One region of the Amycolatopsis sp. PSD-21 genome, then DNA from elsewhere that is predicted to be linked to it. Evidence: riboswitches for the same ligand, from Rfam matches in the RefSeq annotation. Region 1 holds a riboswitch; the other holds the start of a gene.
What was found. Region 1 has a riboswitch for glycine ahead of gcvP (aminomethyl-transferring glycine dehydrogenase). Riboswitches for the same ligand answer to the same signal wherever they lie in the genome.
Positions count from the first base shown of each region.

Region 2: linked by a shared signal. The riboswitch ahead of gcvP (aminomethyl-transferring glycine dehydrogenase) and the one ahead of gcvP (aminomethyl-transferring glycine dehydrogenase) in region 1 are both predicted to bind glycine.

Region 1 covers NZ_CM145712.1:4,478,330-4,493,683, reverse strand. Annotated here, with positions in the region: gene ACZ1DY_RS21140 (helix-turn-helix domain-containing protein) at 1-754, opposite strand, end outside; gene ACZ1DY_RS21135 (nuclear transport factor 2 family protein) at 869-1,231, shown strand; gene gcvP (aminomethyl-transferring glycine dehydrogenase) at 1,235-4,114, opposite strand; glycine riboswitch at 4,285-4,386, opposite strand; gene ACZ1DY_RS21125 (MerR family transcriptional regulator) at 4,433-5,014, opposite strand; gene ACZ1DY_RS21120 (TetR/AcrR family transcriptional regulator) at 5,312-5,926, shown strand; gene ACZ1DY_RS21115 (bifunctional nuclease family protein) at 6,131-6,604, opposite strand; gene ftsR (transcriptional regulator FtsR) at 6,825-7,595, opposite strand; gene garA (glycogen accumulation regulator GarA) at 7,592-8,059, opposite strand; gene gcvH (glycine cleavage system protein GcvH) at 8,184-8,567, opposite strand; gene ACZ1DY_RS21095 (CDP-alcohol phosphatidyltransferase family protein) at 8,629-9,264, opposite strand; gene ACZ1DY_RS21090 (hypothetical protein) at 9,302-9,535, opposite strand; gene ACZ1DY_RS21085 (hypothetical protein) at 9,844-10,362, shown strand; gene ACZ1DY_RS21080 (hypothetical protein) at 10,395-10,775, shown strand; gene ACZ1DY_RS21075 (hypothetical protein) at 10,791-11,198, opposite strand; gene ACZ1DY_RS21070 (adenylate cyclase) at 11,336-12,304, shown strand; gene ACZ1DY_RS21065 (hypothetical protein) at 12,307-13,281, shown strand; gene ACZ1DY_RS21060 (adenylosuccinate synthetase) at 13,278-14,471, shown strand; gene ACZ1DY_RS21055 (NUDIX domain-containing protein) at 14,468-15,100, shown strand; gene ACZ1DY_RS21050 (D-Ala-D-Ala carboxypeptidase family metallohydrolase) at 15,102-15,354, opposite strand, start outside.
Region 2 covers NZ_CM145712.1:6,895,351-6,910,704, forward strand. Annotated here, with positions in the region: gene ACZ1DY_RS32300 (L-serine ammonia-lyase) at 1-498, opposite strand, end outside; gene lipA (lipoyl synthase) at 515-1,516, opposite strand; gene glyA (serine hydroxymethyltransferase) at 1,513-2,781, opposite strand; gene gcvH (glycine cleavage system protein GcvH) at 2,783-3,160, opposite strand; gene gcvT (glycine cleavage system aminomethyltransferase GcvT) at 3,178-4,269, opposite strand; gene gcvP (aminomethyl-transferring glycine dehydrogenase) at 4,278-7,109, opposite strand; glycine riboswitch at 7,255-7,348, opposite strand; gene ACZ1DY_RS32330 (four-helix bundle copper-binding protein) at 7,516-7,890, opposite strand; gene ACZ1DY_RS32335 (3-oxoacyl-ACP reductase) at 8,015-8,782, opposite strand; gene ACZ1DY_RS32340 (aldehyde dehydrogenase family protein) at 8,829-10,187, opposite strand; gene ACZ1DY_RS32345 (gamma-glutamyl-gamma-aminobutyrate hydrolase family protein) at 10,184-10,897, opposite strand; gene ACZ1DY_RS32350 (glutamine synthetase family protein) at 10,878-12,242, opposite strand; gene ACZ1DY_RS32355 (YflT domain-containing protein) at 12,471-12,995, shown strand; gene ACZ1DY_RS32360 (DUF1700 domain-containing protein) at 13,149-14,393, opposite strand; gene ACZ1DY_RS32365 (PadR family transcriptional regulator) at 14,390-14,713, opposite strand; gene ACZ1DY_RS32370 (GntR family transcriptional regulator) at 14,876-15,253, shown strand; gene ACZ1DY_RS32375 (ABC transporter ATP-binding protein) at 15,250-15,354, shown strand, end outside.

The DNA.
Region 1 (15,354 bases):
AGGACTCGATCACCAGCTCGGCGACCGTGACGTCCAACGGCGTCCCGAAGGTGGAGACCGTGCTGAAGAAGGTGAGTTCGGCGTCCTCGTGCCGCAGCTTCAACGGGACGAAGATGTCACCCGGCCCGGGGACCTCCACCTCGGGGACGGGATCCGCGCACGGATAGGCGAGCAGTTCCTCCAGCAGTTCGGTCAGCGCCGGGTCGGCCGTCTGGATCACCTGCCGCCGCAGCCTGCCGAGCAGATGGGCGCGCCATTCCCCCAGGTTCAGCACGTGCGGCGCCATCCCCTCCGGATGCAGCGTCACCCGAAGGACGTTGACCGGCGGCGTCATCAAGGCGGGCGAGACCAGGCCGGTCATGATCGAGATGCTCGCGTTGGCGTCGACCAGGTTCCACCAGCGGTCGGCGACGGCGGCCGGGTACGGCTCGTGGCTGGTCATCAGCTGCCGGACCGCCTTGCGGACCGCCGCCATCTCCGGGGCGCCGAGGCCGCTTTCGGCGTACGCGGGCGCGTAACCGGCCGCCAGCAACAGCTGATTGCGTTCCCTCAAGGGGACCTCCAGGTGCTCGCCGAGCCGCAGCACCATGTCCCGGCTGGGCTTGGAGCGGCCGGTCTCCACGAAGCTCAGATGCCGGGTGGAGATGTCCGCCGAGATGGCGAGGTCCAGCTGGCTGATCCGGCGGCGGTCACGCCATTCGCGGAGGAGCTCGCCGACGGGGCGGCCCGCGGTCACTGTGGTCGTCACGATCACGAACCTACGCACCCCGGGTGTCGCGCCGCCATTACCTCCCGCGTAATCGACGGGACCCGCTTCAGCCGACAGAGTTGCGGCATCGGTTACCCCACAGGAAAACGAGGAGACACCATGTCGGACATCCAGCGCGTCGCCGAGCAGTACATCGCCGTGTGGAACGAGACCGACGCGGACAAGCGCCGCGCGCTCATCGCCGAAGTGTTCACCGAGGACGCCGCCTACACCGACCCGCTCGGCGCGGTCACCGGCCACGAGGGCGTCGACGGCTTCATCGCCGGCGCCCAGGCCCAGTTCGCGGGCTTGTGGTTCAGCCTGCCCTCGGCCCCGGACGCGCACCACGACATCGCGCGGTTCCAGTGGTACCTCGGCCCCGACGGCGCGGAAGAGCCGCTGGCGATCGGCTTCGACGTCATCACCGTCGAGGACGGGCGGATCAAGCAGGTGCTGGGCTTTCTCGACAAGATGCCCGGCTGACCCTCAGGCGAAGGCCTCCGGTGGCGGGCAGGAACAGACGAGGTTGCGGTCGCCCGCGGCCCCGTCGATCCGCCGCACCGGGGGCCAGATCTTCGACGCGGTGAACCCGGCCGGGAAGACCGCGATCTCCCTGCTGTACGGCCGATCCCATTCGCCCGCGAGACAGCGCGCGGTGTGCGGGGCGTTGCGCAGCGGGCTGTCGGCGACCGGCCACTCCCCCGCGGCGACCTTCTCGATCTCGCCGCGGATCGCGATCATCGCGTCACAGAACCGGTCGAGTTCGCCGAGGTCCTCGCTCTCGGTGGGCTCGACCATGAGCGTGCCCGCGACCGGGAAGGACATCGTCGGCGCGTGGAGCCCGTAGTCGGCCAGCCGCTTGGCGACGTCGTCGACCGTGACGCCGGTCCGCTTGGTGATCGCGCGGAGATCGAGGATGCACTCGTGCGCCACGAGTCCCTCGTGCCCGGAGTACAGCACCGGATAGTGCGCGGCGAGACGTTTCGCGACGTAGTTGGCGTTCGCGACCGCGGTCAGCGTCGCCCGCCGCAGGCCGTCGGCGCCCATCATCCGGACGTAGGCCCAGGAGATCGGCAGGATCGACGCGCTCCCCCACGGCGCGGCGCTGATCGGGCCCACCCCGGTGGCCGGGCCGGCGTCCGGTTGCAGCGGGTGGTTCGGCAGGTACGGCGCCAGATGCGCGCGGACGCCGATCGGACCGATACCCGGCCCGCCGCCACCGTGCGGGATGCAGAAGGTCTTGTGCAGGTTCAGATGTGAGACGTCGGCGCCGAACTTCCCGTACTGCGCCACGCCGATCAGCGCGTTCAGGTTCGCGCCGTCGACGTACACCTGGCCGCCCGCGTCGTGCACCAGCGCGCAGACCTCACGGACGGTGTCCTCGTAGACGCCATGCGTCGACGGGTAGGTGATCATGATCGCGGCGAGGTCGTCCGCGTGCTCGTCCACAGTGGACTTGAGGTGGCCGAGGTCGATATTGCCCTCGTCGTCGCATTTCACGACGACCACCCGCATCCCGGCCATGACCGCGCTAGCCGCGTTCGTCCCGTGGGCACTGGACGGGATCAGGCAGACGTCGCGTGCCGCGTTCCCGCGTTCGCGGTGATAGGCGCGGATCGCCAGCAGCCCGGCGAACTCGCCCTGGCTTCCGGCGTTCGGCTGCAGGGACACCGCGTCGTAGCCGGTGATGCCGGCGAGCCACCGCTCCAGATCCTTGACCACGGTGAGCAGCCCCGCAGCGTCTTCGGCGGGCGCGAACGGGTGCAGCCCGGCGAACTCGGGCCAGGTGATCGGCTCCATCTCGGCCGTGGCGTTCAGCTTCATCGTGCAGGAGCCGAGCGGGATCATGCTCCGGTCGAGCGCGACGTCCTTGCCGGACAACGACCTCAGGTACCGGAGCAGCGCCGTCTCCGAGCGATGCGCGTGGAAGACCGGATGCGTCAGGTAGTCGCTGGTGCGGCGCAGATCCGGCGGGAAGCCGTCCGCGGTGTCCGCGTCGAGCGAGTCCACATCGGACACCGCTATCCCGAACGCCTTCCACACCAGGGAAAGATGCTCGCGGGTCGTCGTCTCGTCACACGCGACGGCCACATGGTCGGAGTCCACGAGCCGCAGGTTGACCCCGAGTTCCCTGGCCGTGCCGACGATCCCCGCCGCACGCCCCGGAACGGAGACCGTCACGGTGTCGAAGAACTCGCAGTGCACGACGTCCACACCGTTCTCGGCGAGCCCCGCCGCGAGCACCGTGGCCATCCGGTGCGCGCGGTTCGCGATGGCGCGCAGGCCTTCGGGACCGTGGTACACCGCGTACATCGACGCGATCACCGCCAGCAGCACCTGGGCGGTGCAGATGTTGCTCGTCGCCTTCTCGCGGCGGATGTGCTGCTCACGGGTCTGGAGCGCGAGCCGGTACGCGGGCGCGCCGTCGGCGTCCTTCGACACCCCCACCAGCCGTCCGGGCAACTGCCGTTCGAGCCCCTGCCGGACGGCGAGATACGCCGCATGCGGCCCTCCGAAGCCCATCGGGACACCGAAGCGCTGCGTCGACCCGATCGCGACGTCGGCGCCGAGCTCACCGGGCGGGCGCAACAGGGTCAGCGCCAGCGGATCCGCGGCCATCACCACCGCCGCGCCCAGTGCCTTGACCTCGGAGATGGTGTGGTCCCATTCGCGGACGACACCCGACGCGCCCGGATACGACAGCAGCACGCCGAAGAAGTCCCCACCGAGCCCGAGCCCCGTGATGCCCTGGGACAGATCCGCGGTCACCAGCTCGATACCGAGCGGCTCGGCGCGGGTGCGCAGGACCTCGATCGTCTGCGGAAGGGTGTCCTCGTCGACCACGAACCGGTCCGACTTCGCCTTGCCCGCCCGGCGGACCAGCGTCATCGCCTCGGCCGCGGCGGTCGCCTCGTCCAGCATGGAGGCGTTAGCGATCGGCAGGCCGGTCAGGTCGGAGACCATGGTCTGGAAGTTCAGCAGCGCTTCGAGACGGCCCTGCGAGATCTCCGGCTGATACGGCGTGTACGCGGTGTACCAGGCCGGGCTCTCCAGCACGTTCCGGCGGATCACCGGCGGGGTCACGGTGTCGTGGTAGCCGAGGCCGATCATCTGGACCATCGGCCGGTTGCGCGCGGCCAGCGCGCGGAGCTCGGCGAGTGCGCCGGTCTCGGTCGCGGGCGGCGGCAGCTCCAGCGGTGCCGCGGACTCCCGCAGCGAGGCGGGGACGGCCCGCTCGGCGAGCTCGTCCAGGGAGGTGACGCCGACGACGTCGAGGATGCGGGCGAGCTCTTCAGCGCCGGGGCCGATGTGCCGGTCCGCGAAGGGGGTTCCGGATTCGAGGGCGGCCAGTGAACCGGGCTCCATCGGGGACCTCCCAAGACGCGGGGGTGGGGCCGGGACGATTGTCCTGGCCCTCCCCACTCTGTCCGTACCCCCGTGGGGGCGCCTGAGAGTTTCGCCCGAGTGTTGAGCCGGGCTTGCACCGTCGGCGGGGCCGCCAGGCTGTGACCTGGCGAACCACTTTCCAGAGGCGTCTCTTCCGCGCGGTCCAGGGTGCCTGAGAGGTTCCGGGGAGGACTTGCTCCTTCGGCGCCGAGCTCAACGGTTATCGGCTCGGTCTCTCCCGCGCGGATTCGTCGACCGCGGAAGTGAGCCTACCCTGCCGCGTCCGCGGCCTCATGATCAGCCGGTGCGACGGGCGTTGCGGCGCTGCGTGAGCTCGTCCGGTGTGACCGTTTCGATCACGCCGCCGTCGGCCCGCTCGGCCGGGAACTCGTGGATGGTGCCACTGATCTCCTGCATCGCGCCGCTGACCGCGATCCCGAAGACACCCTGCCCACCCTGGAGTAAATCGACGATCTCTTCGGGCGAAGTGCACTCGTAGACGGTGGTGCCGTCGGAGAACAGGGTGACCTTGGCGAGGTCGCGGACGCCGCGCAGGCGCAGGTGGTCGACGGCGACGCGGATGTTCTGCAGGGAGACGCCGGTGTCGAGCAGCCGCTTGACGACCTTCAGGACGAGGATGTCCTTGAACGAGTAGAGCCGCTGCGAACCGGAGCCGTGCGCAGTGCGAATACTCGGCGCGACCAGCTTTGTACGGGCCCAGTAGTCGAGCTGCCGGTAGGTGATCCCGGCGATCTGGCAGGCGGCGGGACCGCGGTAACCGACGAGTTCGTCCGGGAGGGAAGAGTCGGGGAACAGCTCGCCCTGCTCGCCGTCAGCGACCGGAACGAGCGGCTCTTGAGGGCTACCAGCCTCGACCACGCCATGCCTCCCCTCGCCCGACCTGGCGGCCGGCGAACAAAGCCGCGCGGACCCACGTGAGCCCGCACCGGAGTTCCTCGTCAAGACGAATGCCCCAGACATCCGAATCACACCTTGGCGATTCACCTCCATTGACGGTAAGCGCGTCCGGCAAACCGGTCAACGCGACGCGCGGTCCACCTCAAGCTCTTCTTGAGGCTTGTCGAGCACAGTCCCCCGTTCGGCTGCACCGTTGCCACTTTTACTCGGGCGTGTTATTTTTTACTCATGCAAGTAACTCCCTCCACGCAGAGCGCCATGCAAGAGGTCCAGGCGGAGCTGGGGCTGTCGGTCGCCGAGGCGGCCAGGCGGGCCCAGATCATCGGGGCGACGATCGCGACGATCTCCGACCTCGGCTACCACAAGACGTCGTTCGCGAAGATCAAGGAACGGGCCGGGCTGTCCAGCACCCGGATCATCTCGTACCACTTCACCAACAAGGCGGGCCTGATGCAGGCCGTGGTCACCACCGCGACCGGGATGAAGGACAAGTTCCTCGAGGAGCGGATCCAGGGCACGACCGACCGGGCCGGGCTGCTGCGCGGCTACATCGAGTCGGAGATCGCGTTCCTCGGCTCGTACCCGGAACTCGTGCGGGTCATGGTCGAGATGGGTTCGAGCAGCTCGGACGCCGAGGGCTGGTTCATGTCGGCGCCGCTGGTCGAAGAGTTCCGGACCGGCCGGCTCGAACGTCAGCTGCGGCAGGGACAGCAGGAAGGTGCTTTCGGCGAGTTCGCGCCGGACGTGATGGCGTTGTCGATCGCGCAGGCCATCGACGGCGTCGCGGCGAAGTTCGCGGCGGATCCGAAGCTGGACCTGGAGCGCTACGGGCGCGAGCTGGCGGACCTGTTCGTCAAGGCGACCGCCGCCTGAGCCACGGCCGTCCTGCGGAAGTCCGTGAGGGCAGTCCCAGCGGCCGCGCGTGAAGGGCCCCTTGCCTCGGCTCAGCCGAGGAAACTCGGCCTTCGCACCACGCCGAAGTACAAGAAGCATTCGCGAACGCATTCAGAGGACTAAACGCACGTACGACGAAGGGGCGGCACCATCAGGCGCCGCCCCTTCGTTCAAGTCTCGGGATCAGGTGTCCGCGCCGCGGAAGTCCTCCGGCGAGACCGAGTCGAGGAACTCGCGGAACTTCTCGACCTCGTCCTCCTGCTCGTCGGGGATGATGAGGCCCGCTTCCTCCAGCACCGCGTCCACGGCGTGGATGGGCACCCCGACCCGCAGCGCCAGCGCCACCGAATCGCTCGGGCGGGCCGAAACCCGGATGTCCCCGTCGAAGACCAGCTCCGCGAAGAACGTGCCTTCCTTCAGATCGGTGATGACGACCTGCTCCAGCTCGCGGCCCAGCGCTCCGATGACCTCCTTGAGCAGGTCATGGGTGAGCGGACGGGCCGGGCGGACTCCCTGCTGCTCCAAGGCGATGGCGGTGGCCTCGACCGAGCCGATCCAGATCGGCAGGTAACGCTCGCCTTCGGTTTCCCGCAGCAACAAGATCGGCTGATTCGCGGGTAGCTCCACCCGCACGCCGACGACGCGCATCTCGCTCATCGGGCTTCGCCTCCCTCTCGTGCGCACGGGCTGCAACGCTTGTCTCGACGACCAAGCGACGGCAGTCCCGACGCTACCCGTCTTCCGAGCGCTGTGCTCGCTGTCTCCGACATTCTCGGTTCGCCCGTGGCAAACCCAACTCTCACGGTACGGCATAGGGTGCCGAACATTCAGGCATTGACAAGTGGCCCGACAACGGCTCCCGGTCCCCCGAAGCCGTTCAACCGCCTGTGACAGCCCGTATTCCGGCCTTCACCAAGAGCGTGTGCAACGCCACGGTCAAGGCGGCCAGCTCCCGGACGACCTCGTCGCCCCTCGCCTGGGCGTCCTCGTCACGATGCCGATACACCGGGGTCACGATCTGCTCCAGCAGGCCCACCTCGCGGTCGGCCGCGGCCCGGAAGGCACGCAGATGTCTCGGCTCGATACCGAATTCGGTCATCGCCTTCACGGTCTTCGCCACGAGGACCGCGTCCGGGTCGAAGAACCCCGCCGCTCCCGGGCGGACGAGACCGTATTGCCGCAGCTCAGCCAGGGTGGCGGCGTCGATCCCAGCCTGGCGGAGCAGATCTTCCTCGGTCAGCCTGATCTCGCGATCGGTCTCGAAGTCCCCCGGGGACGGCAGTCCGCCGTTCTCCCCGGGGGCGTCGAGTGACACGAGTTTCCGCGGCAGCCGCGGCATCGCCGCGGTGTGCTCGGCGGGCGCGGCGCCCTGATCCGCCGCGTCCAGCTGTTCCTTGATGACCTTCAGCGGGAGGTAGTGATCCCGCTGGGCGGACAGGACGAACCGCAACCGCTCCACGTCCGCCGGAGCGAACTGCCGGTACCCCGACGGGGTCCGGCCCGGCTGGACCAGACCCTCCGCCTCGAGGAACCGGATCTTGGAGATGGTGACATCGGGGAAGTCGCCGCGCAGCTGTGCCAGCACGGCCCCGATGCTCAACCCATCGCGCTGCGACGCATCCCGATCAGGCCGCCCGGCCGCCGTCACCGTGCCCCCTGGCCCCCGTGACCCGGGCCGGTCAGGAAGACCAGGCGGAACTTGCCGATCTGCACCTCGTCGCCACCGGCGAGGACGGCCTGGTCGACCGGCTCGCGGTTGACGTAGGTGCCGTTGAGGCTGCCGACGTCGATGACGACGAACTCGCCACCCTCACGGCGGAACTCGGCGTGGCGCCGGGAGACCGTGACGTCGTCGAGGAAGATGTCGCTGTCCGGGTGCCGTCCCGCGCTGGTGGTGTCGCGGTCCAGCAGGAAGCGCGAACCCGCGTTCGGGCCCCGCTTGACGACCAGCAGCGCGGAACCCGCGGGCAGCGCGTCCACACCCTGGACGGGGGCCTCGGCAGCCGGAGGAGCCTCAGTGCCTTCGACGTCGGCCAGGAAGTCGGCCCGGAAGACAGAAGTCCGCTCCGGAGACTGCTCCGGGGGAACGCCGGGCCCGTCGTTCGTGCTCACCTGAGCTCTCCTAACGCATGTGTGTTGCCACTACTCAAGAACGTGTGGAGTCAAACGTACCGTGCCTGATCGAATCTCCGGCCCGCGGCTCCCCCTACTCTTCCCGAAGGGCCGCGGCCTGCGGCTATTCCTTGATCAGCGCCTGGTACGCCTCGGCCTCCAGCAGGGATTCCACCGAGCTCGCGTCGTCGAGCCGGAGCTCGATCAGCCAGCCTTCGCCGTAGGGGTCGCTGTTGATCAGCTCGGGTGACTCGGTCACCGCGTCGTTGACCGCGACCACCTCGCCGTCGAGCGGGGCGAACAGCTCCGAAACACTCTTGGTCGACTCGACCTCGCCGAACGCGTCGCCCGCACCGACCTGCTTGCCGACCTCGGGCAGTTCGACGAACACCACGTCACCGAGCTGGTCCTGGGCGTACTCCGTGATGCCCACGCGCACGAGCCCTCCGTCGCGCACGGAGACCCACTCGTGTTCCTCGGTGTACCGCAGTTCTTCTGGAGTGGACAACGCCGCTCCCCTTTCTTGCCCTCGCTCGAAACCGACGCGCGCAGTTTCGCATCCCGCCGGGTCACGCGCCCGGCGCCTCCCGCAACTCGGCGGGATCGGCCGTTCGCAGCGCCCGTGCCGTCTGGACGACGTACAGCACGCCCGAATAGACGTACAGCACCGCGCCCCACGCCGTGAAGGCGTAGCCGATCGGGCGGGCGATCGCGGCGATGTCGGAACCGCCCTGGGTGAGCAGCAGGAACGGGAACGCGTACATCAGCACGAACGTGGCGCCCTTGCCGATGTAGGTGACCTCCGGCGGGGCGAACCCGCGGTGCCGCAGCAGCAGCACGCAGACGCCGAGGACGGCCTCGCGGACGACCAGCGGGACCACCAGCCACCACGGGATGATGTCGCGGATCAGGAAGGCGATGAGGGTGGCGAGGATGTAGAGCCGGTCGGCGGCGGGGTCGAGCAGCTGGCCGAGCCGGGACATCTGGTTGAGCCAGCGGGCGAGTTTGCCGTCGAGCCAGTCGGTGAGCGCGCTGAACACGAGCAGCGCGAGCGCCCAGCCGTCCTCCTTCGGGCCGAGGAGCAGCCACAGGAAGACCGGCACCCCGGCGAGCCGGAGGATCGAAAGCATGTTGGGAACATTCAGGGCCTGCCGCAGCAGGGAAGGCTCTTCGCTGGTCACGCTCGGTTCGGGGGGCGTACTCACCCGCTCAGCCTAGCCAGCGGCGGCAGGTCCTCCCGCGTCAGCTGGCCCGGGTGTGGGTCCAGCCGCGGCGTTGCAGGTCCGCGCTGGTCAGCGCCACGGGCCTGCCCCGGTGATCGGTGCCCATCCAGCGGTTGTGGCCGGCGGAGGTTTCGAGGACGTACGGGCGGCCGCCACACCAGACGACGGTGCACGGTGCCGTCGGTGGCAGTTCCGTGCTCGCCGGTGCGGCGGCCTGGGATGACGCGGGGTCGGTCTGTTCGTCGGTCTTCATCGCTCTCACGGTTTCGGTGACGGGGACTGGGACACGCCGGAGCGCTACCTTTGTTTTCGGCAGAACGAGGCCGCGCGTTAACGGCTCCACGCCGGATTCGTCCGATCGGTTCGCAACGACAGCAGGATGTTGTCGCGCTGTGAACGGCATGTTAATCGTCCACAATGGACAGTCGCCGAGCGGTCCTCGCGAAGCACGGCGGCGGGGGCGCGATAGCCTCCCGCGAATCGAACGTGGCTCAATGCCACGGGATCGGGCCCGGCCGGGTGAGAATGGGCCGGCCACGACCGGCCGACGAAAGGATCGCCTTGCCCGTCTCGACCACCATGGGAACGTGGCGGCGCCTGTTCGCGGCCTGCGCCGTCTGTGCCGCCGTCGGAACGCTCGCCGCCTGTTCGGGCGAAGATCCGCCACCGCCTGTCACCTTGATGTCGGCCTCGCCGCCCTCGCTTCCCACCGCGGTGTCCAGCGTGCCGGTGCCGCCGATCCCGTCGCAGACCGCGCCGAGCCGGTCCGCCGCACCGGTTCCCACCTCCCAGCCGAAACCCGCTGAACCGGTTCAGGGTTCGTGCGGGACGGTCACCGCGGCCAGCGGGCTGACCCTGCAGGTGCTCAACGGCCCCGGGGTCTCGTGCGCGGACGCGACCGGGATCGTCGGTTCGTTCCACAAGACGATCGCCGGACGGCAGTCCGCGGGCTCGGACGAACCGGTCAGCGAGACCGTGGACGGCTGGCTGTGCGTCTCCGGCGCTCCCGCCGCGCAGGGCGGAACCAGTTGCAGCAAGGGCGATCAGAACGTGTTCGCCGCCGTCGTCCCCGTGGAATGAACCGAATGAACCATCCTCGAGAAGAAGGGCCCATGAAGAGCCTCGCCGTGCTCCCCGCCGCGTTCGCCGTCGTCCTGCTGAGCGGCTGCGGCGCGGACCCCACTCCCGCCGCCGCGCCGCCGCCCTCTCCCGCCCCCGCGGCCGATCAGGTCCTGGCCGGTACGCCCTGTGGCGAGGTCACCGGATTCCAGGGCGCGAAGAACAAGGTCGTCGTCCGCGGCAAGGCCGAGTGCGCCGAAGCGACGCAGGTGCTCACGGAGTACTTCGCCAAGCTGACGCCGGCCGAGGCGGCGTCACCGCAGGGGCCCGGCCCCGTGGTGGTCGGCCCCTGGACCTGCGGGAGCGGGCCGAACGACCCGGTGACGAGCTGCTCGACCGAGGACGAGCGCCAGATCGAAGCCACCCGGAGCTGAGAACACCCGGCGGCGTCACCGCTCGCGACGCCGCCGGCTCCGGTCCATCCGGTACAGGACACCGAGTCCGATCAGCATGCCCAGCAAGACCAGGCCGCACAGCACGACCATCCACAGACTCAAGACCCGATTGGACCTCGACGAGTAGGCGAATCCGTCGACGGCGAAGATCCGGTCGCCTTTCTCGACTCTTTCGCCGTCGATCCTCCCGTGACCGGTGCGCCCGTCGTCGAACCGCCACTTGGCCGTGCAATAGGGAAACCGGCCGCTCATCGGCGGGCCGTCCTCGACGCATCCGGAGACGCCGGTGACCGTGACGTCCTGCCCGGTATCCAGTTCGCGGACACGGTCGGCGAGGGCTCCCCCGGTCACCCACAACAGGAAGACGAGCGGGATCCCGGCCAGCAGCGTCCGGGCGGGCATCTTGGAACTCCGCGGTTCACCCGACAAGAAAGTCCTTTCGTTCGGCCGTTCCAGGCTATTCGCCGACGTGGCGGCACGGCACGGGATTTGTACCCACCCCCTTGCGAACCTAGGTAAGAGTCGTCTAGACTCAAACTATGCTCACCAGGGAAGACGCCGTGACGATGATCGAGAACACGGTCGACGCGGCCGCTCTGTTCGCGCGCCATCGCTACCGCGAACTGGCGGCCGTTCTCCACCCCGACCGCAACCCCGGCGACGAGCGCGCCCACCGCGCCGCCGCCACCCTCAACCGCCTCCACGACGACTGGAAACGCTCCCGGCGCCAGACGGTCACCACGGCGACGTCGGCGTACACCCTCACCGCGCCGCACGCGGTGGGCAGTGTCGCGACGACCTACCGGACGACCGGGCCGCATCTGGTGAAACTCGTCCGCGACCCGGCGCTCAACCCGCTGATCCACGCCGAGTGGGCGGCGCTGCGCAAGCTCGACGGCTTCACCGAACGGCACCGATGGCTGCGCCCCTACTACCCGCGACTGCTGGACACCTCGGGTCCGGTGGCCAGGGGCGACCGAGCGTTCAGCGTCCTCGATCCGCTCGTCGACGGGTTCGTCACCCTCGCCGATATCGGGAAGGCCTTTCCCAGCGGGCTCGACGGCCGCGACTACGCGTGGATGCATCGCCGCCTCCTGCGTGCCGTGGCGGGCGCGCACCGGGCGGGTGTCGTCCACGGCCACCTCACCGCGGACAACGTGCTCGTCCATCCGGGACAGCACGGCATCGTCGTCGTCGGCTGGTCCTTCGCCGTCGAGGACGGTGTGCTCCCGCTGGCGGCGGACAAGTCCATCCACTACCCACCGGAAGTCCACAAAGGACTTCCGGTGACCACCGCCACCGACGTTCACATGCTCCACCGCATGATGCTGGAACTCCTTGCACGGGAAGAAACCCGCCAACGCGAGTTCGCGACCTGGTGCACGCAGGAAGCTCCGGCGCAACGGCCCGACGCCGCCGATCTGCTCGACGAATACGACGCGCTGCTCGACGACCTCTACGGCCCCCGCACCTTCCGACCCTTCACCATCCCCGAGACAGGAGCCTGACCATGGGACACGGACACTGGGACGACAACGCCTACGCCGCCGCGAAGACCTTCCGGAAGGCCAAGGGCGAGGACGACTTCGGCTACACCGCCGATCTCCGCTCCAAGCCCGCGAAAGACTGGAAGGTCGCACCGGCGCTCGACCCGCTGAACGCGGTCCGGGAATGCCGGGATTCGGCCGACCACACCGATTCGACGCCGATCGCGGTGCTGTTCGACGTCACCGGCTCGATGCGCCGGGTGCCGCGGGTCATGCAGGGCAAGCTCGGCAAGCTGCACGGCCTGCTGAAGCGCCGGGGGTACCTGGCCGACCCGCAGGTGATGTTCGGCGCGATCGGCGACGCCGACAGCGACCGGGTTCCCTTGCAGGTCGGGCAGTTCGAATCGGACAACCGGATGGACGAGCAGCTGCGCACGATCTTCCTCGAAGGCGGTGGCGGCGGGCAGAAGAGCGAGTCCTACGAACTGGCCGCGTACTTCATGGCCCGGCACGTCGTGACCGACGCGTGGCAGAACCGCGGCCGCAAGGGCTACCTGTTCATCATCGGCGACGAGCTGAACAAGCCGGCGCTGGAGGCGCGCCACATCCGCCGCGTGATCGGGGACGACGTGCGGGAGGACATCGACCCGGCCTCGGTGTACCGGGAGCTGGCCCGCAAGTGGCACGTCTACTTCGTGCTGCCGAACCAGTCTTCGTACTACAACGACCCGCAGATCGGCGAGCACTGGAGCGATCTGCTCGGCCAGAACTTCCTGAAGCTCGACGATCCCGGCGCGGTGTGCGAACTGATCGCGGCCACCATCGGGCTGGAGGAGCGGGTCGTCGACGTCGACCGGGCGCTCGCCGATCTCGCGGACGTCGGCTCGGTCGCCGAAAGCAAGGCGGTCGGCAAGGCGCTGGCGAAGCTGGGCACCAAATCGGTCGTCACCTCGGCCGTGCCGGAGCCGGGTGGGCCGAGCGACGTGGTGCTGCGATGAGTCTCCTTGACGGACACGTGGTGGTGGTCGGGCTCGGCTTCGGCGACGAAGGCAAGGGCGCGGTGGTCGACGCGCTCTGCGCCGCCCGGCCCACCACCGCCGTGGTCCGCTTCAACGGCGGCGCGCAGGCCGCGCACAACGTCGTCGTGGACGGGCGGCACCACACGTTCAGCCAGTTCGGGGCGGGCACGTTCGCCGGCGTGCCCACCCACCTCTCACGGTTCGTGCTGGTCGAGCCGTTCGCGCTGGCCGCGGAGGCGCGGCGGCTCGAAGCGGTCGGCGTCCGGAATCCGCTCTCGCTGCTGAGCGTGGACGGCCGGGCTCTGCTCACGACGCCGTTCCACATCCACGCCAACCGGGCGCGGGAGGAGGCCCGGGGCGCGAACCGGCACGGCTCGTGCGGCAAGGGCATCGGCGAGACCGTCTGGTATTCGCTGCTGCCGGGGGCCGTGCCGGGCGAGGTGGTGGAAAACCAGGAGGTCATCGGGACGCCGGGGGAAGCGCCCACGGTCGCCGACTGCGCCGACCCTTCGGTGTTGCGACGCAAGCTGGACGCGCTCGCACGGTTCTACGCTCCGCTCGCCACGCCACCGCACGGCGTGGACGAACTGGTGGCGCTGTACCGCGATTTCGCGGACGCGGTGCGGATCACCGACGGGGACGAAACGGGACGGCTGGCGGATTCCGGACGGCTGGTCTTCGAGGGAGCGCAGGGGGCTCTCCTCGACCAGCACCACGGATTCCACCCGCATACGACCTGGTCCACCACCACGCCGCACAACGCTCGCGCGCTGCTGGCCGGGCGCCCGCACGCCGTCCTGGGTGTCACGCGGACGTACCTCACCCGGCACGGCGCGGGACCACTGCCGACCGAGTCCGCCGCCGTGCTCGCCCGCTTTCCTGAGGCACACAACGAAACCGGCGAGTTCCAGGGCGCGTGGCGGGCCGGTCATCTCGACGCGGCCCTGCTCGACTACGCGATCGCGGCCTGCGACGGGGTGGACGCGCTCGCGGTGACCCATCTCGACGCGACCGGGCTGAAGGTCGTGCCCCGTGAGGGCTCCCCCGCCGTCGAACTGCCGGATCCGCTGGCGTGGTTCGCCGAGCGGCTTCCGGTGGCCGTCGCCGGGTACAGCCCGGACAGGGCCGGTTACCGGGTCACGGAGGCAAGGTCGACAATCAACGCGTGATCGAGTCGACGCCGGTGTCCGTTGACGTGCTCGTGGTGCGGTTCGCGCCCGGCACCAGGAAAGTATTGCTGGGAATCGCGCCGCGAGCCGCCGAGCCGTTCGCGGGTGAACTCGCCTTGCCAGGGGTGTTGCTCGGGCTCGGGGAGCGGCTGAGGGAGGCGGCGCACCGGGCGGTGGTCGGGAAGCTCGGCCTCTCGCCCGACGCCGTCTCGGCCACGGGACAGCTCGCCACCTTCGACGAGCCGAACCGTGATCCCCGCGGCCCCACGCTCTCCATCGCCTTGTGGGCCACGGTGGATCCCGCGCTCGACGAGCCGGGGAAGGTGGTATGGGCTCCGCTGGACGAGGTCCCGCCGCTGGCGTTCGACCACGACCGGATCGTGGCGGACTGCCGTCCGATGCTGGCCGAACGGCTGTGGCGGGACGTCGCCTTCACCGCCGGGCTGCTGGGGCGGATCTTCACGACGGCGCAGGCGCTGGACGTCACCGAAGCGCTGACCGGGGACCGCCCCTATCCGGCCAACCTCGGCCGGACCATGGAGCGGGTCCCCGGTCTGCGGCGCACCACCGAACACGCGGCCGCCCTCCCCAAGGGAGGACGGCCGCCGTCGTTGTGGCGCTGGGAGTGACTCAGATCCCGCAGGAGGACGCCGACCAGAACCGCGTCGACCGGTGTGCCACGTGGGTGTGATCGTTGTGGCCGGGGTAGCCCGGGCCGAGGATCTCACTGAACCCGTGGTTGCGGGCCTGCCTGGCCAGCCCGCAGAAGCCCTGCGAGCCCGCCCCGAGGTCGACCGCGTCGCCGTAGAGGTGACGGCTGTTGGTCGCCCCGCCGACGGCGTTGTTGCAGGAGACGCTGCGGAAGCCGCCGTTGACGTCGATC
Region 2 (15,354 bases), 2.4 Mb from region 1:
CTCGACGACGACAGTGTCGGTCTCGTAGGACTCGTCCCGCACGAACCCGCCGCCGACGGAGTAGTAGGTGCGCTCGCGCAGCACCTTCCCGTCGGCGTCGAACGCGCGGAAGATCATCCCGTTCGGATGCGCCGGCAACGACTTCCGCCGGTGCATGGTCAGGTCGGTGTCCTCGGTGAACACGATCTCGTGCTCACCACGCACCTTCAACCGGCAGGATTCGCGGATCTCCGCGATCTTGCCGGGCACCGTGTCGGTGTCGATCTCCTCCGGACGCTCCCCCGACAGCCCGAGCAGCACGGCCTTGTCGCTGCCGTGCCCGAACCCGGTGGCGCCCAGCGAGCCGAAAAGCTCGCTCTGGACCCGCGTCGTGGCCGTCAGGTCGCCGTCGGCGGCCAGACCGTCCACAAAGGTCAGTGCGGCGCGCATCGGACCCACCGTATGGGAGCTGGAAGGGCCGATGCCGATCGAAAACAGGTCGAAGACGCTGATCGCCATTGATCTGCCCTCCTTCCTATCTGGCCAGCAGTGAGCTGGCTTCTTGGGCCGCGGGCCCTTCGGCGGCGAGATGGGCCAAGTTCTCCGACAGCTCTTCGCCGCGGTGGGCCTTCGTCTGCGCGAACAGCCGCCCGGCCCGATACGACGAGCGTACGAGCGGCCCGGCCATCACACCAGCGAAGCCCATCGCCTCGGCAGCGTTCGAGTGCTCGACGAACTCCTCCGGCTTGACCCAGCGGTCCACGGGGTGATGCCTGGGCGAGGGGCGCAGGTACTGGGTGATCGTGAGGATCTCGCAGCCCGCGTCGACCAGGTCCTTCATCGCGGGCGCGACCTCGTCCGGGGTCTCGCCCATGCCCAGGATCAGATTCGACTTCGTCACCAGGCCGGCCTCGCGAGCGCGGGTGATGACCTCCAGCGACCGCGCGTACCGGAAACCAGGCCGGATTCGCTTGAAGATCCGCGGCACCGTCTCGACGTTGTGCGCCAGAACCTCAGGCCGCGAACCGAACACCTCGGCCAGCTGGTCGGGGTCGGCGTTGAAGTCGGGGATCAGCAGCTCGACACCGGTGCCCGGGTTCAACGCGTGGATCTGGCGCACGGTTTCGGCGTACAGCCACGCACCGCCGTCCTCCAGGTCGTCACGCGCGACACCGGTCACCGTCGAGTAGCGCAAGCCCATGGCCTGCACCGACTCCGCCACCTTCCGCGGCTCGGTCCGGTCCAGCGCCGCCGGCTTGCCGGTGTCGATCTGGCAGAAGTCGCAACGCCGCGTGCACTGATCCCCACCGATCAGGAACGTCGCCTCACGGTCTTCCCAGCACTCGTAGATGTTGGGACAGCCGGCTTCTTCGCAGACGGTGTGGAGGCCTTCACGCTTGACCAGTCCCTTGAGCTCCGTGAACTCCGGACCCATGCGGGCCCGGGTCTTGATCCACGGCGGCTTCTTCTCGATCGGGGTCTGCGCGTTGCGGACCTCGAGCCGGAGAAGTTTGCGCCCCTCGGGGAGCGCGCTCATCGGTTGAGGTCCGCGTACAGCGGGTGCTTCTTGGCCAGCAGCTCGACCCGGGCGGACAGCGACTGGCGCAGGGCCTCGTCGAAGTCCGGGCGCAGCGCCTCGGCGATGACGTCGGCCACCTCGGCGAAGTCCTCGGCGCCGAAGCCGCGGGTCGCCAGCGCCGGGGTGCCGATCCGCAGGCCGGAGGTGACCATCGGCGGCCGCGGGTCGAACGGGACGGCGTTGCGGTTGACCGTGATGCCGACCGAGTGCAGCCGATCCTCGGCCTGCTGACCGTCCAAAGTGGAGTTGACCAGATCGACGAGCACCAGGTGCACGTCGGTGCCGCCGGTCAGCACGCGGACGCCCGCCTCGCTGCAGTCCGTGCGCGAAAGGCGGTCGGCCAGGATCTTCGCGCCCTCGAGCACGCGCTGCTGGCGCTCGCGGAACTCCTCGCTCGCGGCGATCTTGAGCGCGACGGCCTTGGCGGCGATGACGTGCTCCAGCGGACCACCCTGCTGGCCGGGGAACACCGCCGAGTTGATCTTCTTGGCGAGTTCCTGACGGCACAGGATGATGCCGCCGCGCGGACCGCCGAGGGTCTTGTGCGTGGTCGTGGTGACGATGTCGGCGTACGGCACCGGGCTCGGGTGCAGCCCGGCGGCGACGAGACCGGCGAAGTGCGCCATGTCGACCATGACCTTCGCACCGACCTCGTCGGCGATGCGGCGGAACTCGGCGAAGTCGAGCTGACGCGGGTACGCCGACCAGCCGGCGATGATCAGCTTCGGCTTGTGCTCCTTGGCGAGGCGCTCGATCTCCTCGACGTCGACGATCCCGGTCTCCTTGTCGACGTGGTAGGCGACGACGTTGTAGAGCTTGCCGGAGAAGTTGATCTTCATGCCGTGGGTCAGGTGCCCGCCGTGCGCGAGGTCGAGACCGAGGATGGTGTCGCCGGGGTTGAGCACCGCGACCATGGCGGCGGCGTTGGCCTGCGCGCCCGAATGCGGCTGGACGTTGGCGTGCTCGGCGCCGAAGAGGGCCTTCGCGCGGTCGATCGCCAGCTGCTCGATGACGTCGACGTGCTCGCAACCGCCGTAGTAGCGGCGGCCGGGGTAGCCCTCGGCGTACTTGTTGGTCAGCACCGAACCCTGCGCCTCGAGCACGCCCACCGGGGCGAAGTTCTCCGAGGCGATCATCTCCAGGGTCGACTGCTGCCGGTCGAGTTCGGCCGCGACGGCGGTGGCGACCTCGGGGTCCACTTCGGACAGGGCAGCGTTGAACATCTCAGTTCTCCTGGGTCAGGACGGCGTACGCCTGGGCGTCGAGCAGGGCGGGCACGTCGCCGGACAGACGCACCTTCAGGAGCCATCCTTCGGCGTACGGGTCCGAGTTGATGAGCTCGGGGGTGTCCGTTGTGGCCTCGTTCACCTCGACGACCTCGCCGTCCACCGGTGCGTACAGCTCGCTGACCGACTTGGTCGACTCGACCTCGCCGAACACCTCGCCCGCGGTGACGGTGTCGCCGACCGAGGGGAGCTGGACGAACACGATGTCACCGAGCGACTCGGCGGCGAAGGCGGTGATGCCCACGGTGGCGACGCCGTCGGCGACGTTCAGCCACTCGTGTTCCTTCGTGTACTTCAGGTCCTGGGGGATGCTCATGATCGAAAAGGGGCCTTTCAGGCGCGGGAGTAGAAGGGCAGGGCGACGACCTCGACGGGCTCGATACGGCCCCGGATGTCGACGGAAAGCTCGGTGCCGGGCTCGGAGTGCTCCCGGTCCACATAGGCCATGGCGATCGGATAACCCAGCGTCGGCGAAAGGGCACCACTGGTGACTTCACCGATCTCGGTGTCACCCGCCAGGACGGTGTAGCCGTGCCGCGGCGCGCGGCGGCCGGAGCCCTTGAGCCCGACACGCACGCGGGGAACGTCCTTCTTGGACAGCTCTTCGAGCGCGGCCTTGCCGACGAAGTCGCCCGGCTTCTCGAACTTGACCACGCGGCCGAGGCCGGCCTCGAACGGGCTCAGCTGGAGGCTGAGTTCGTTGCCGTACAACGGCATTCCGGCTTCGAGACGCAGCGTGTCGCGGCAGGCCAGGCCGGCCGGGAGCAAGCCGTGCGGCTCGCCGGCGTCGGTCAGGATGCGCCAGACGGCGGGAGCCTCACCGGCCGGGACGTACAGCTCGAAGCCGTCCTCGCCGGTGTACCCGGTGCGGGCGAGCAGGACGTCGTGGCCCTTCACGACGGCCGGGACGCTCGCGTAGTACTTGAGCGCGCCCAGGTCGGCGTCGGTGACGGCGCCGAGGATCTCGACGGCCTTCGGGCCCTGGACGGCGATCAGCGCGACGTCCTCGGACTTGTTCTCGACGACCGCGTCGAACCCGGAGACCCGCTCGGCCAGCGCCGCCGCGACCACGTCGGCGTTGCCCGCGTTGGCCACGACCAGGAACTTCTCGTCGGCGAGGCGGTAGACGACCAGGTCGTCCAGCACACCGCCGTTCTCGTCGCAGATCATCGTGTAGCGCGCCCGGCCCGGCTTGACCCCGGACAGGTTGCCGACCAGCGCGAAGTCGAGGGTGTCGGCCGCCTGCGGGCCGGTCACCTCGATCTCGGCCATGTGGGACAGGTCGAACAGGCCAGCGGCCTCGCGGACCGCCTTGTGCTCCGCCAGCTCGCTGGAATAGCGGATCGGCATCGACCAGCCCGCGAAATCGGTGAACAGCGCACCCAGTCCTTTGTGGACTCCGTGCAGGGACGTCTCTTTCGACATCAAGTGCCTCAGTTCTCGTAGGCGTTGAGCGGCGGGCAGGAGCAGACGAGGTTACGGTCCCCGCGCGCACCGTCGATGCGGCGCACCGGGGGCCAGTACTTGGACTTGCGGTTCACCCCGGCGGGGTACACCGCCAGTTCGCGGTCGTACGGCAGGTCCCAGTCGCCGACCAGGGTCTCGGCGGTGTGCGGGGCGTTGCGCAGCGGGCTGTTGTCCGCGGCCCACTTGCCCTGCGCGACGGCGTCGATCTCCGCGCGGATGGCGATCATCGCCGCGATGAAGCGGTCGATCTCGCCGAGGTCCTCGGATTCGGTCGGCTCGACCATCAGCGTGCCCGCGACCGGGAACGACATGGTCGGCGCGTGGAAGCCGTAGTCGATCAGGCGCTTCGCGACGTCGTCGACGCTGACGCCGGTCTCCTTGGTGAGCCCGCGCAGGTCGAGGATGCACTCGTGCGCGACCAGGCCGTCCTGACCGGTGTAGAGCACCGGGTAGTGCTGGTTGAGGCGCTTGGCCACGTAGTTCGCCGCGAGGACGGCGACCTGCGTCGCGGCGGTGAGCCCGCCCGCGCCCATCATGCGGACGTACGCCCACGAGATCGGCAGGATCGACGCCGAGCCGTACGGGGCGGCGCTGATCGGGCCGACACCGGTTTCGGGGCCTGCCTTCTCCAGCATCGGGTGGTTCGGCAGGTACGGCGCGAGGTGCGCGCGGACCGCGACCGGGCCGACGCCGGGGCCACCGCCACCGTGCGGGATGCAGAAGGTCTTGTGCAGGTTCAGGTGCGAGACGTCGCCGCCGAACTCACCCGGCTTGGCGAGCCCGAGCAGCGCGTTGAGGTTCGCGCCGTCGACGTAGACCTGGCCGCCCGCGTCGTGGACGATCTTGGCCAGCTCGTCGATGCCGTTCTCGTACACGCCGTGCGTGGACGGGTACGTGACCATGATCGCGGACAGCGTGTCGCGGTTGGCCTCGACCTTGGCGCGCAGGTCTTCGAGGTCGACGTTGCCCTCGGCGGTGCACTTCACCACGACGACGCGCATCCCGGCCATGACCGCGGAGGCGGCGTTCGTGCCGTGGGCGGACGACGGGATCAGGCAGACCTCGCGTTCGGCCTGAGCGTTGGCGTGGTGGTACGCGCGGATCGCGAGCAGGCCGGCGAGCTCGCCCTGGCTGCCCGCGTTCGGCTGCAGCGACACCTTGTCGTAGCCGGTGACCTCGGCCAGCCAGCTCGACAGCTGCTCGACCAGCGTGTGGTAGCCCTCGGCCTGGTCGGCGGGGGCGAACGGGTGGATCCCCGCGAACTCGCGCCAGCTGATCGGCTCCATCTCGGTGGTGGCGTTGAGCTTCATCGTGCAGGAGCCGAGCGGGATCATGCCGCGGTCGAGCGCGTAGTCGAGGTCGGACAGGCTGCGCAGGTAGCGCAGCATCGCGGTCTCGGAGCGGTGGGAGTGGAAGACCTCGTGGGTCAGGTAGTCGCTCTCGCGGCCGAGGCCGGCAGGCAGCGCGCTGGCGTCGGCGGCGGGGGTGTCGATACCGAACGCGTTGAGCACCTTGGCGATGATCGCGGGCGTGGTGACCTCGTCGACGGCGATGCGGACGTGGTCGGCGTCGACCGGGCCGAGGTTGATCCCGTTCTCGCGCGCGACCGCGACGACCGCTTCGGCCTGCCCGGGCATGCGGGCGAGGACGGTGTCGAAGAAGCCCTCGTGGACGACCTCCACGCCTGCCGCGCGGAGGGCGTCCGCCAGGCCGGCGGCGAGCCCGTGGACGCGGGTCGCGATGCGCTTGAGGCCGTCGGGACCGTGGTAGACCGCGTACATCGCGGCGAGCACGGCGGGCAGGACCTGCGCGGTGCAGATGTTGGAGGTCGCCTTCTCGCGGCGGATGTGCTGCTCACGCGTCTGCAGGGCGAGGCGGTACGCGGGGTTGCCGTCGGCGTCGACCGAGACCCCGACCAGGCGGCCCGGCAGCGAGCGCTCGAGCCCGGCGCGGACGGCCATGTACCCGGCGTGCGGGCCGCCGTAACCGAGCGGGACGCCGAAGCGCTGGGTGGAACCGGCGGCGATGTCCGCGCCGAACTCACCCGGCGCGGTGATCAGCGTGAGGGCGAGCAGGTCCGCGGCGACGGTGTACAGCGCGCCGGCGGCCTTCGCGGTCTCGGAGATGGCGGAGTAGAAGCCCGCGCCGCGCAGCACGCCGGAAGCGCCCGGGTACTGGACGACGACACCGAAGAACTCCTCCGGCAGGCCGGTGAGCAGGTCGCGGACCTCGACCTCGACGCCCATGGCCTCGGCGCGGGTGCGGACGACCGCGATGGTCTGCGGCAGACATTCGGCGTCGAGGACGACCTTGTTCGACTTCGCCTTCGACGCGCGGCGCATCAGCATGACGGCCTCGGCGACGGCGGTGGACTCGTCGAGCAGCGAGGCGTTCGCGGTGGCGAGACCGGCCAGCTCGGAGACCATGGTCTGGAAGTTGAGGAGGGCTTCGAGACGGCCCTGCGAGATCTCCGGCTGATACGGCGTGTACGCCGTGTACCAGGCCGGGTTCTCCAGCACGTTGCGGCGGATGACCGCCGGGGTGACCGTGTCGTGGAAGCCGAGGCCGATCATCTGGGTCATCGGCTTGTTGAGCGCGGCGAGCGCGCGAAGCTCGGCGATGGCGTCCTCTTCGGACGCGGCGGGGGGAAGTTCGAGATCGCGGGTGACCCGGATCGCGGACGGCACGGCGGCCTGCACCAGGGCATCGAGACTGCCGTAGCCGACCTCGGCGAGCATCTTGGCCTGCTCGGACTCCGAGGGGCCGATGTGCCGGTCGTCGAAGGACGTACTGGTCAAGGGAGCTCCTTGGGTCAGGCGCCGGATAGACCGGTGCGCTGGGAACTCCCCCTCTGTCATGGCACCTGAGAGTTTCACCACCCGTGACCGGGGTGGCTTTCACCTTGGGTGAGACGCACTTGCGCGCCTGCTTTCCAGAGTGGCCTCGCGTGAAGCGGTAGTGGGTACCTGAGAGATTCCGGGGAGTTTGCTCCTTCGGTGCCCCACCACGTTCGTGGGGGCTCTCCCGCTCCAGCTCGACGGCCCTGTCTGAAGTTGTGCGCACACCGTACCTGGCGTGTTCGACGCGCGTCTACTTACGGCCGAGCACGTCACTTGCGTGCTTGGAGCCGTAACTCACGTGATCAGAGCAGTAACTCGTGAGTTACGCCTTCAATCACGCGAGTGACGGCTCTGAGCACGCGAGTTACGCGTTCTCCATCATCATCTCGGCGGTGATGGTGCCGCAGAGCTCGGCGCACCGCGCCATCATGTCGGCGGCGTCGGCGAGCTCGGCGTCACCGGTCCTGGCGCACTCGCCGGCGCACATGCGCATCATCTGGGAGGCGAGGCCGCACATCTTCGCGCACATGCGCATCATCTCGAGGTCGGCGACCATCGCGGAGCAGCGCATCATCATGTCGGCGCACATACGGGACATGTCCGCGCAGGTCACCATCATCATGCCGAGCTTCGCACCGCCCAACTCCATGCAGCGCGTCATCATCTCCTCGCACCGGACGTGGCACTCGTTGCACAGGTCGATGCAGTCACGCATGGCGGTGCTCATCTGCCGGGTCATGCTTGGCCTCCTGGGTGGTCCTGGATGCTGGCTACGCGTCAGGACTACAGCGCAGGTCAGCGGCCCGCCATCCCAGCCACCGGGACGAGTGACGCCGCGCATTCAGAGGACTGAACGCGGGCGATCAGAGCGGGGTGACGTAGGCGCCCGAGATCCCGCCGTCCACCAGGAACTGCGAAGCCGTGATGAACGAGGCGTCGTCGCTCGCCAGGAACGCGACGGCCGCCGCGATCTCCTCCGGCTCCGCGAACCGCCCGACCGGCACGTGCACCAGCCGCCGCGCGGCCCGTTCGGGGTCCTTCGCGAACAGTTCCTTCAGCAGCGGCGTGTTCACCGGACCCGGACACAGCGCGTTCACCCGGATGTTCTCCCGCGCGAACTGCACGCCCAGCTCCCGGCTCATCGCCAGCACCCCGCCCTTCGACGCGGTGTAGGAGATCTGCGACGTCGCCGCGCCCATCACCGCGACGAACGACGCCGTGTTGACGATCGAGCCCTTGCCCTGCCGCCGCATATGCGGCAGCACCGCCTTGCAGCACAGGTACACCGACGTCAGGTTGACCTTCTGCACCTTCTCCCACGCGTCGATGCCCGTGGTGAGGATCGAGTCGTCCTCTGGCGGGGAGATGCCCGCGTTGTTGAACGCGACGTCGACCGAGCCGAAAGTGTCCACAGTGGTCTGGAACAGGGCCTCGACCTGCTCGGCGTCGGTGACGTCGGCCTGCACGAACAGACCGCCGACCTCCTCGGCCGCGGCCTTGCCCGCCTCGGCGGAGATGTCGCCGATGACGACCTTCGCGCCTTCGCTCGCCAGCCGCCGCGCGGTGGCGAGGCCGATGCCGCTGCTGCCGCCGGTGATGACCGCCACCCGGCCCTCGAAACGCTGAACCATTTCCTATTCCTCCGTGCTGATGGTCTTGATACGAAAAGAGACCAGCTCACTCTGTGCTGATAAAAAGGTTCTTGGTCTCAGTGAAGGCGTCGACGGCGTCGGGACCGAGTTCGCGGCCGAGCCCGGACTGCTTGAATCCGCCGAACGGCGTCCAGTACCGGACGGACGAATGCGAGTTGACCGACAGGTTCCCCGCTTCGACACCGCGCGCGACGCGGAAGGCGCGGCCGACGTCGCGGGTCCAGATCGAGCCGGACAGCCCGTACTCGGTCTGGTTGGCCATCGTCACCGCGTCCGTCTCGTCGGTGAACGGGACCACGGCGACGACGGGGCCGAAAATCTCCTCGGACGCCAGCGGATGCCGCAGGTCCGGTGGGGTGACGACGGTCGGCGCGAACCAGTATCCGGGGCCGACGGGCGCGTTGCCCCGGAAGGCGACCGGCGCGGATTCGTCCACATAGGACGAGACCTTCGCGTGGTGCCCCGCCGAGATCAGCGGCCCCATCTCGGTCACTTCCAGCCGCGGATCCCCCACGACCACACCGTTCACCGCCGGTTCCAGCAGCTCCATGAACTTCTCGTACACACTCGACTGCACCAGGATCAGCGACCGCGCGCAGCAGTCCTGCCCGGCGTTGTCGAAGACGCCGTACGGCGCGGTGGCCGCGGCCTTGTCCAGGTCGGCGTCGGCGAAGACGATGTTCGCGTTCTTGCCGCCGAGCTCCAGCGTCACCCGCTTCACCTGCGCGGCGCAGCCCGCCATGATCTGCTTGCCGACCTCGGTCGAGCCGGTGAACACCACCTTCCGCACCGCCGGGTGGTCCACGAAACGCTGCCCCACCACCGATCCCTTGCCGGGAAGCACCTGGAAGACGTCCTCGGGGATCCCCGCCTCGCGGGCGAGTTCGCCGAGGCGGATCGCGGTGAGCGGGGTGAGCTCGGCGGGTTTCAGCACGACGGTGTTCCCCGCGGCGAGCGCCGGTGCGAACCCCCAGCCGGCGATGGGCATCGGGAAGTTCCACGGCACGATCACCCCGACCACGCCGAGCGGCTCGTGGAACGTCATGTTCACGCCGCCGGGTACCGGGATCTGCTTGCCGCTCAACCGTTCGGGGGACGCGGAGTAGTACGTCAGCACATCGCGGACGTTGCCCGCTTCCCAGCGCGCGTTGCCGATCGTGTGGCCGGCGTTGGCGACCTCCAGCTGGGCGAGGTTCTCGATGTCGGCGTCGACGGCGTCGGCGAACCGGCGCAGCAGCCGTGCCCGGTCGCCGGGGGCCACTGCGCGCCAGGCGGGGAACGCCGCGTGCGCGCGGGCGATCGCCGCGTCGGTCTCCTCGGCCGAGGTCAGCTCGACCGACCGCACCACCTCCTCGGTGGCGGGGTTGATCACCTCGAACGTCATGCGCGCTCCTTAGCTGCTTCCACGAGTGCCTCGAAAAGCCTGATGTCGTCGGGATTCTGTTCGGGATGCCATTGGACGCCGAGGACGAACCCGTCACCGGGCAGTTCGGCCGCCTCGATGGTCCCGTCGGCGGCCCAGCCGACCGGGACCAGCCCGTCGCCGAGCTTGTCGATCGCCTGATGGTGGTAACACGGCACCTTGGTCTCGGCGCCGAGGATCGACGCGACGCGGCTGCCCTCGGCAAGCCTCACCGTAGTGGTGCCGAAGGTCCCGGGCGCGGGTTGGTGATCCGCACTGTCCAAAGTGTCCGGCAGGTGCTGCGCGAGCGTGCCGCCCAGAGCGACGCTGAGCACCTGGAGCCCCCGGCACACGCCGAGCACCGGCTTACGGGCGGACAAAGCGGACCGCAGCAGGCCGAACTCGAAGGCGTCCCGGTTCGGCCTCGTGTACGTCGTCGCGTGCTGCTCCTGGCCGTAGCGCGCCGGGTCGACATCAGCGCCACCGACCAGCAGGAGCCCGTCCACGGCGGAGATCAGCCGATCGTGTGCCCCGCTCACCGGCGGCAGCAGGACCGGGATCCCGCCCGCCGCGACGATCCCGTCGACGTAGACCCGGTGGAGCAGCACCGCTTCGGTCTCCCACACCAGGAATTTCGCGGGCTCCAGATAGGACGTGAGCCCGATCAGGGGTTCAGAGCCGCTCGAAGCCACGGATCCTCTCCCAGTCGGTGACGGCGGCGTCGTACGCGGCCAGTTCGATCTTCGCCGCGTTCAGGTAGTGGTCGACGACCTCGTCCCCGAACGCGGACCTCGCGAGCTCGCTCCCGTCCAGCAGCGCCGCGGACTCCCGCAAGGTGGTCGGCACGGTCGGCTTGCCGGAACCGTAGGCGTTGCCCTGGAACTCCGGTTCGAGCTCCAGTTCGTTCTCGATGCCGTGCAGTCCGGCCGCGATCAGCGCGGCCACCGCGAGGTACGGGTTCACGTCGCCGCCGGGGACGCGGTTCTCGGTGCGCAGCGAATCCCCGTGGCCGACGACGCGGAGCGCGCACGTGCGGTTGTCGGTGCCCCACGCGACGGCCGTCGGCGCGAAGCTGCCGGGGACGAAACGCTTGTAGGAGTTGATGTTCGGCGCGAAGAAATAAGTCAGTTCACGCAACCCGGCGAGCTGACCGGCGAGGAAGTGCTCCATCAGCGGCGAGAACCCGCCGGGTCCGTCGCCCGCCAGCACGGGCTCGCCCACGGCGGAGCGCAGGCTGATGTGGATGTGACACGAGTTGCCCTCGCGTTCGTTGTACTTCGCCATGAACGTGAGGCTCTTGCCCTCCTGCGCGGCGATCTCCTTGGAGCCGGTCTTGTAGACGCTGTGGTTGTCGCAGGTGGTCAGCGCGTCGGCGTAGCGGAACGCGATCTCGTGCTGGCCGGGGTTGCACTCGCCCTTGGCGGATTCGACGTACAGGCCAGCCCCGCCCATGTCGTTGCGGATACGGCGCAACAGCGGCTCGATCCGCGCGGTGCCGAGCATCGAGTAGTCGACGTTGTACTGATTGGCCGGGCGGAGGTCCTGGTACCGCTTGTCCCAGGCCGACTCGTAGGTGTCGTCGAAGACGATGAACTCCAGTTCGGTCCCGACGTAGGCGGCGAGCCCGCGTTGGGCGAGCCGGTCGAGCTGACCGCGCAGGATCTGGCGCGGCGAAGGGGCCACTGCGCCGCCCTGCACCCGTTCGAGGTCGGCGAGGACGAGCGCGGTGCCCTCCTGCCACGGCAGCAGGCGCAGCGTGCCGAAGTCCGGGCGCATGACGAAGTCGCCGTAGCCGGTCTCCCAGGAGGACATCGCGTAACCGTCGACGGTGTTCATGTCCACGTCGACCGCGAGCAGGTAGTTGCACGCTTCGGTGGCGTGCTCGACGACCTCGTTGAGGAAGTATTCGGCGGCGCAGCGTTTGCCCTGCAGCCTGCCCTGCATGTCGGTGATCGCCACCAGCACCGTGTCGACGGCGCCTTCCTCGACCAGTTCCCGGAGCCGATCGAGCGTGAGCATGCCGCGCCTGTTCGCCATCAGCCTCACCTAAAGGTTCGATGCGGTACCTTTGCGGCTTCTTCCTACCGGGTCGCCCCGCCTCGGTCAACTCGACCAATGGTCTGGTTCGTTACCCATTGCTCACCGTAGTTGATCCCTGGGCGGATTGTCTGCGATGCCCGGCTGAGAAGATGCTGTGAATCCCGCCGCACCGGGAGGAGATCCGCGCATCCGGGACGTTGTACGGATCAAGAGAGGTGAGAAGGAATGACACAGGCATTCACGCAGCAGACCACGTTCACCGAGCCCCAGGGGCGGGCTCAGCTCCCGACGATGCCCAGTGGGTGGCCGATCGGCTCGTACGAGTCGTACTCCGAAGCGCAGCGTGCCGTCGACCACCTCGCGGGAACGGACTTCCCGATCACGGACGTGACCATCGTCGGTGTCGAGCCGGTCCTGGTCGAGCGGATCGCCGGACGGATGGGCTGGAGCAAGGTGCTGACCAGCTCGGCGCTGTCCGGCGCGATGTTCGGTGTGTTCCTCGGGCTCGTGCTGAGCCTGCTGAACCCGGGCGCCGGGCTGGTGCCGATCATCGTCGGCCTCGTCGGCGGTATCGGGTTCAACCTGCTGTTCGGCGCGCTGGGGTACGCGGCCTCGAAGAACAAGCGCGGGTTCATTTCGCAGAGCCAGCTGGTCGCCCGGCGTTACGACGTCCTGGCCCAGCCGCGCAACGCCGAGAAGGGCCGCGCCCTGCTGGCCGACCTGGCCGCCAGGAGCGCGTTCCACCACTGAGCCTCACCCCACGCGAGCCGGCACCTCTTCGGGAGGTGCCGGCTCGCGGCATTTCGTCCTCTGGATGCGGTAGTTCGCGTTGCCGGCTACCGCATCCAGAGGACGAAACGCGGGTGGAGGCGGCCCCCGACGCCCGCCTCCACCCGGAGCCACCTAGCGCGTCGGCTGGGTGGAGTTCGACGGCGGAGCCTGGGACGAAGGCGGAGCCTGGGCGGTCGTGGAAGGCGGCGCCGGGGTGATCTTCGGGATCGCCGCGCTGAACGGCACGTCCGTCCTTTCCAGACAGTAGCTGCGGTAACCGTTGTAGCCGTTGAGGTTTCCGTCGTGGTCCTGGACTCCCCGCTCGAGCCGCGGCCGCGGATAGCGGTTGTCGTCGCCGATCCTTCGCTTCTCGCCCGTGCTCTGCTCGCAGGCGTACCGGGTCGTGCTGAGCGGGCGGCCGTTCTCGTCGTAGAGGTAGATCTCGGTCAGCGGTTTGCCGTCGGCGTCGAACGCGTAGATGTTCTCCACGTCCTGGCTGCCGTACGTCAGCTGCGGGTTCCCGTAACTGTCGTTGTAGCTCGGCCCATAGGGGCCGTTGTAGGAACCACCGCCGTAGGACCGCTTCGCGATCAGGTCGACCGCCGCGCCCGCACCACCGAGCATGCTGCCGATGACGAACGCCGAGATCGGCACGGCCAGCCACAGCAGCCGCCGGTCGGCCTTCAGCTTCGGGCCCGCCCAGACCACCGCGACGGCCGCCAGCAGCATCAGCGGCAGGAGCAGTACGGCTTCGGTGTCCCGGAGCACGAGCAGCAGGCCGAAGATGACCAGCACCGCCGCGCACAGCACCCACCACGCCGGCTTGAGCGTGCGGAAGTAGTTGAGCCCCTTGCCGTTCCGGTCCTTCTGGAACGAGGCCGCGATCTCGCGGAGCTTCACCACCTCGGGCAGTTCCGCGATCGGGGCGACCCCCTTCCGGACCACGTAGGCGACGCTGATCGCGAGCACGGGCGCGACGAAAAGCAGGCCCAGCAACGGTTCCACCCGGACCCACACCGCGGCGGCGAAACCGAACAGCGCGAAGCCCCCGACCGAGAACACCAGACCCCAGAACGCGAACCGCGCTCCACCGATCCCGGTCTTCACCTTCAGCACGGTGGTCTTGCCGCCCGCCTCGGCCGGCCGCGGCGGGTAACCGCCGGACGCCCGCAGTTCGGCGGCGTAGCTTTCAGGGCTGCCCAGCCGCTCGATCAGGGCGTCGACCTTGGGGTTGTCCCCGAGTTCCGCCTCCATCTCGGCGAGATGCGGCCGGACGTCTTCGAGGATCTCCTCGACTTCGCTCTCGGGCAGGTCGGCGAGCGCGCTCCTGACCCTCGCCAGATACACCCGCACGGCGGTCGGATTCTGCGTGCTCATGCTGCCTCTCCCAACAGGCTGTTCATCGTCGTGGCGAAAGTCCGCCAGGTCTGCCCCGACTCTTCGAGCCGCTGGCGACCCGGCTCGTTGAGGCTGTAGTACTTGCGGTGCGGGCCTTCCTCGCTCGGCACCACATAGGACGTCAGCAGGCCCGCCTTGTACAGGCGCCGGAGCGTCCCGTACACCGACGCGTCGCCCACCTCCTGCAACCCCGCGATACGAAGTCTTCGGAGGACGTCGTAGCCGTAGCCGTCCTCTCCGCGAAGCACCGCGAGAACGGCGAGGTCCAGCACGCCTTTTAGTAGCTGACTGATCTCCACAGTCGCGTCCCTCCCAGTCTTACGCAACAGAAGGTACCACGCATTGCACAGTAGTGCGCACGGCGGAGGCGACTTGCGCTCACCGGGTGGTTCATGGGTTACTTAGTCCAGTAATGAACCACTGCACCCATGAGGTGCTCGAAGACTGGGGACGGAGGTGTCGTGCTCGACGAAGGAACACCCCTGTTCGCGCAGATCGCCGAACAGATCGCCGACGACATCGCCGAGGGAAGCCTGGCCGAGGGGGAACGCGTGCCGTCAACCAACGAACTCGCCGCCTTCTACCGGATCAATCCGGCGACGGCGGCCAAGGGGATCAACGTGCTCGCCGACGACGGCCTGCTCGAAAAACGGCGCGGTATCGGCATGTTCGTCGCCGCCGGGGCGCGGCAGAAGCTGCTCACCGACCGGCGGCAGCGGTTCGCCGAGCAGTACCTCGACCCGATGCTCAGCGAAGCGAGGCGCCTCGGCATCGACGACGAAACCCTGATCTCGCTCATCCGCGGGAACGGACACCGGAACGGAGGACCCGCCGCATGACGCCGACCATTTCGACCACCGGCCTGACCCGGCGCTACGGCGACCATCTCGCGCTCGGCGATGTCTCGGTCGACATCGAAGAAGGCAAGATCACCGGCCTG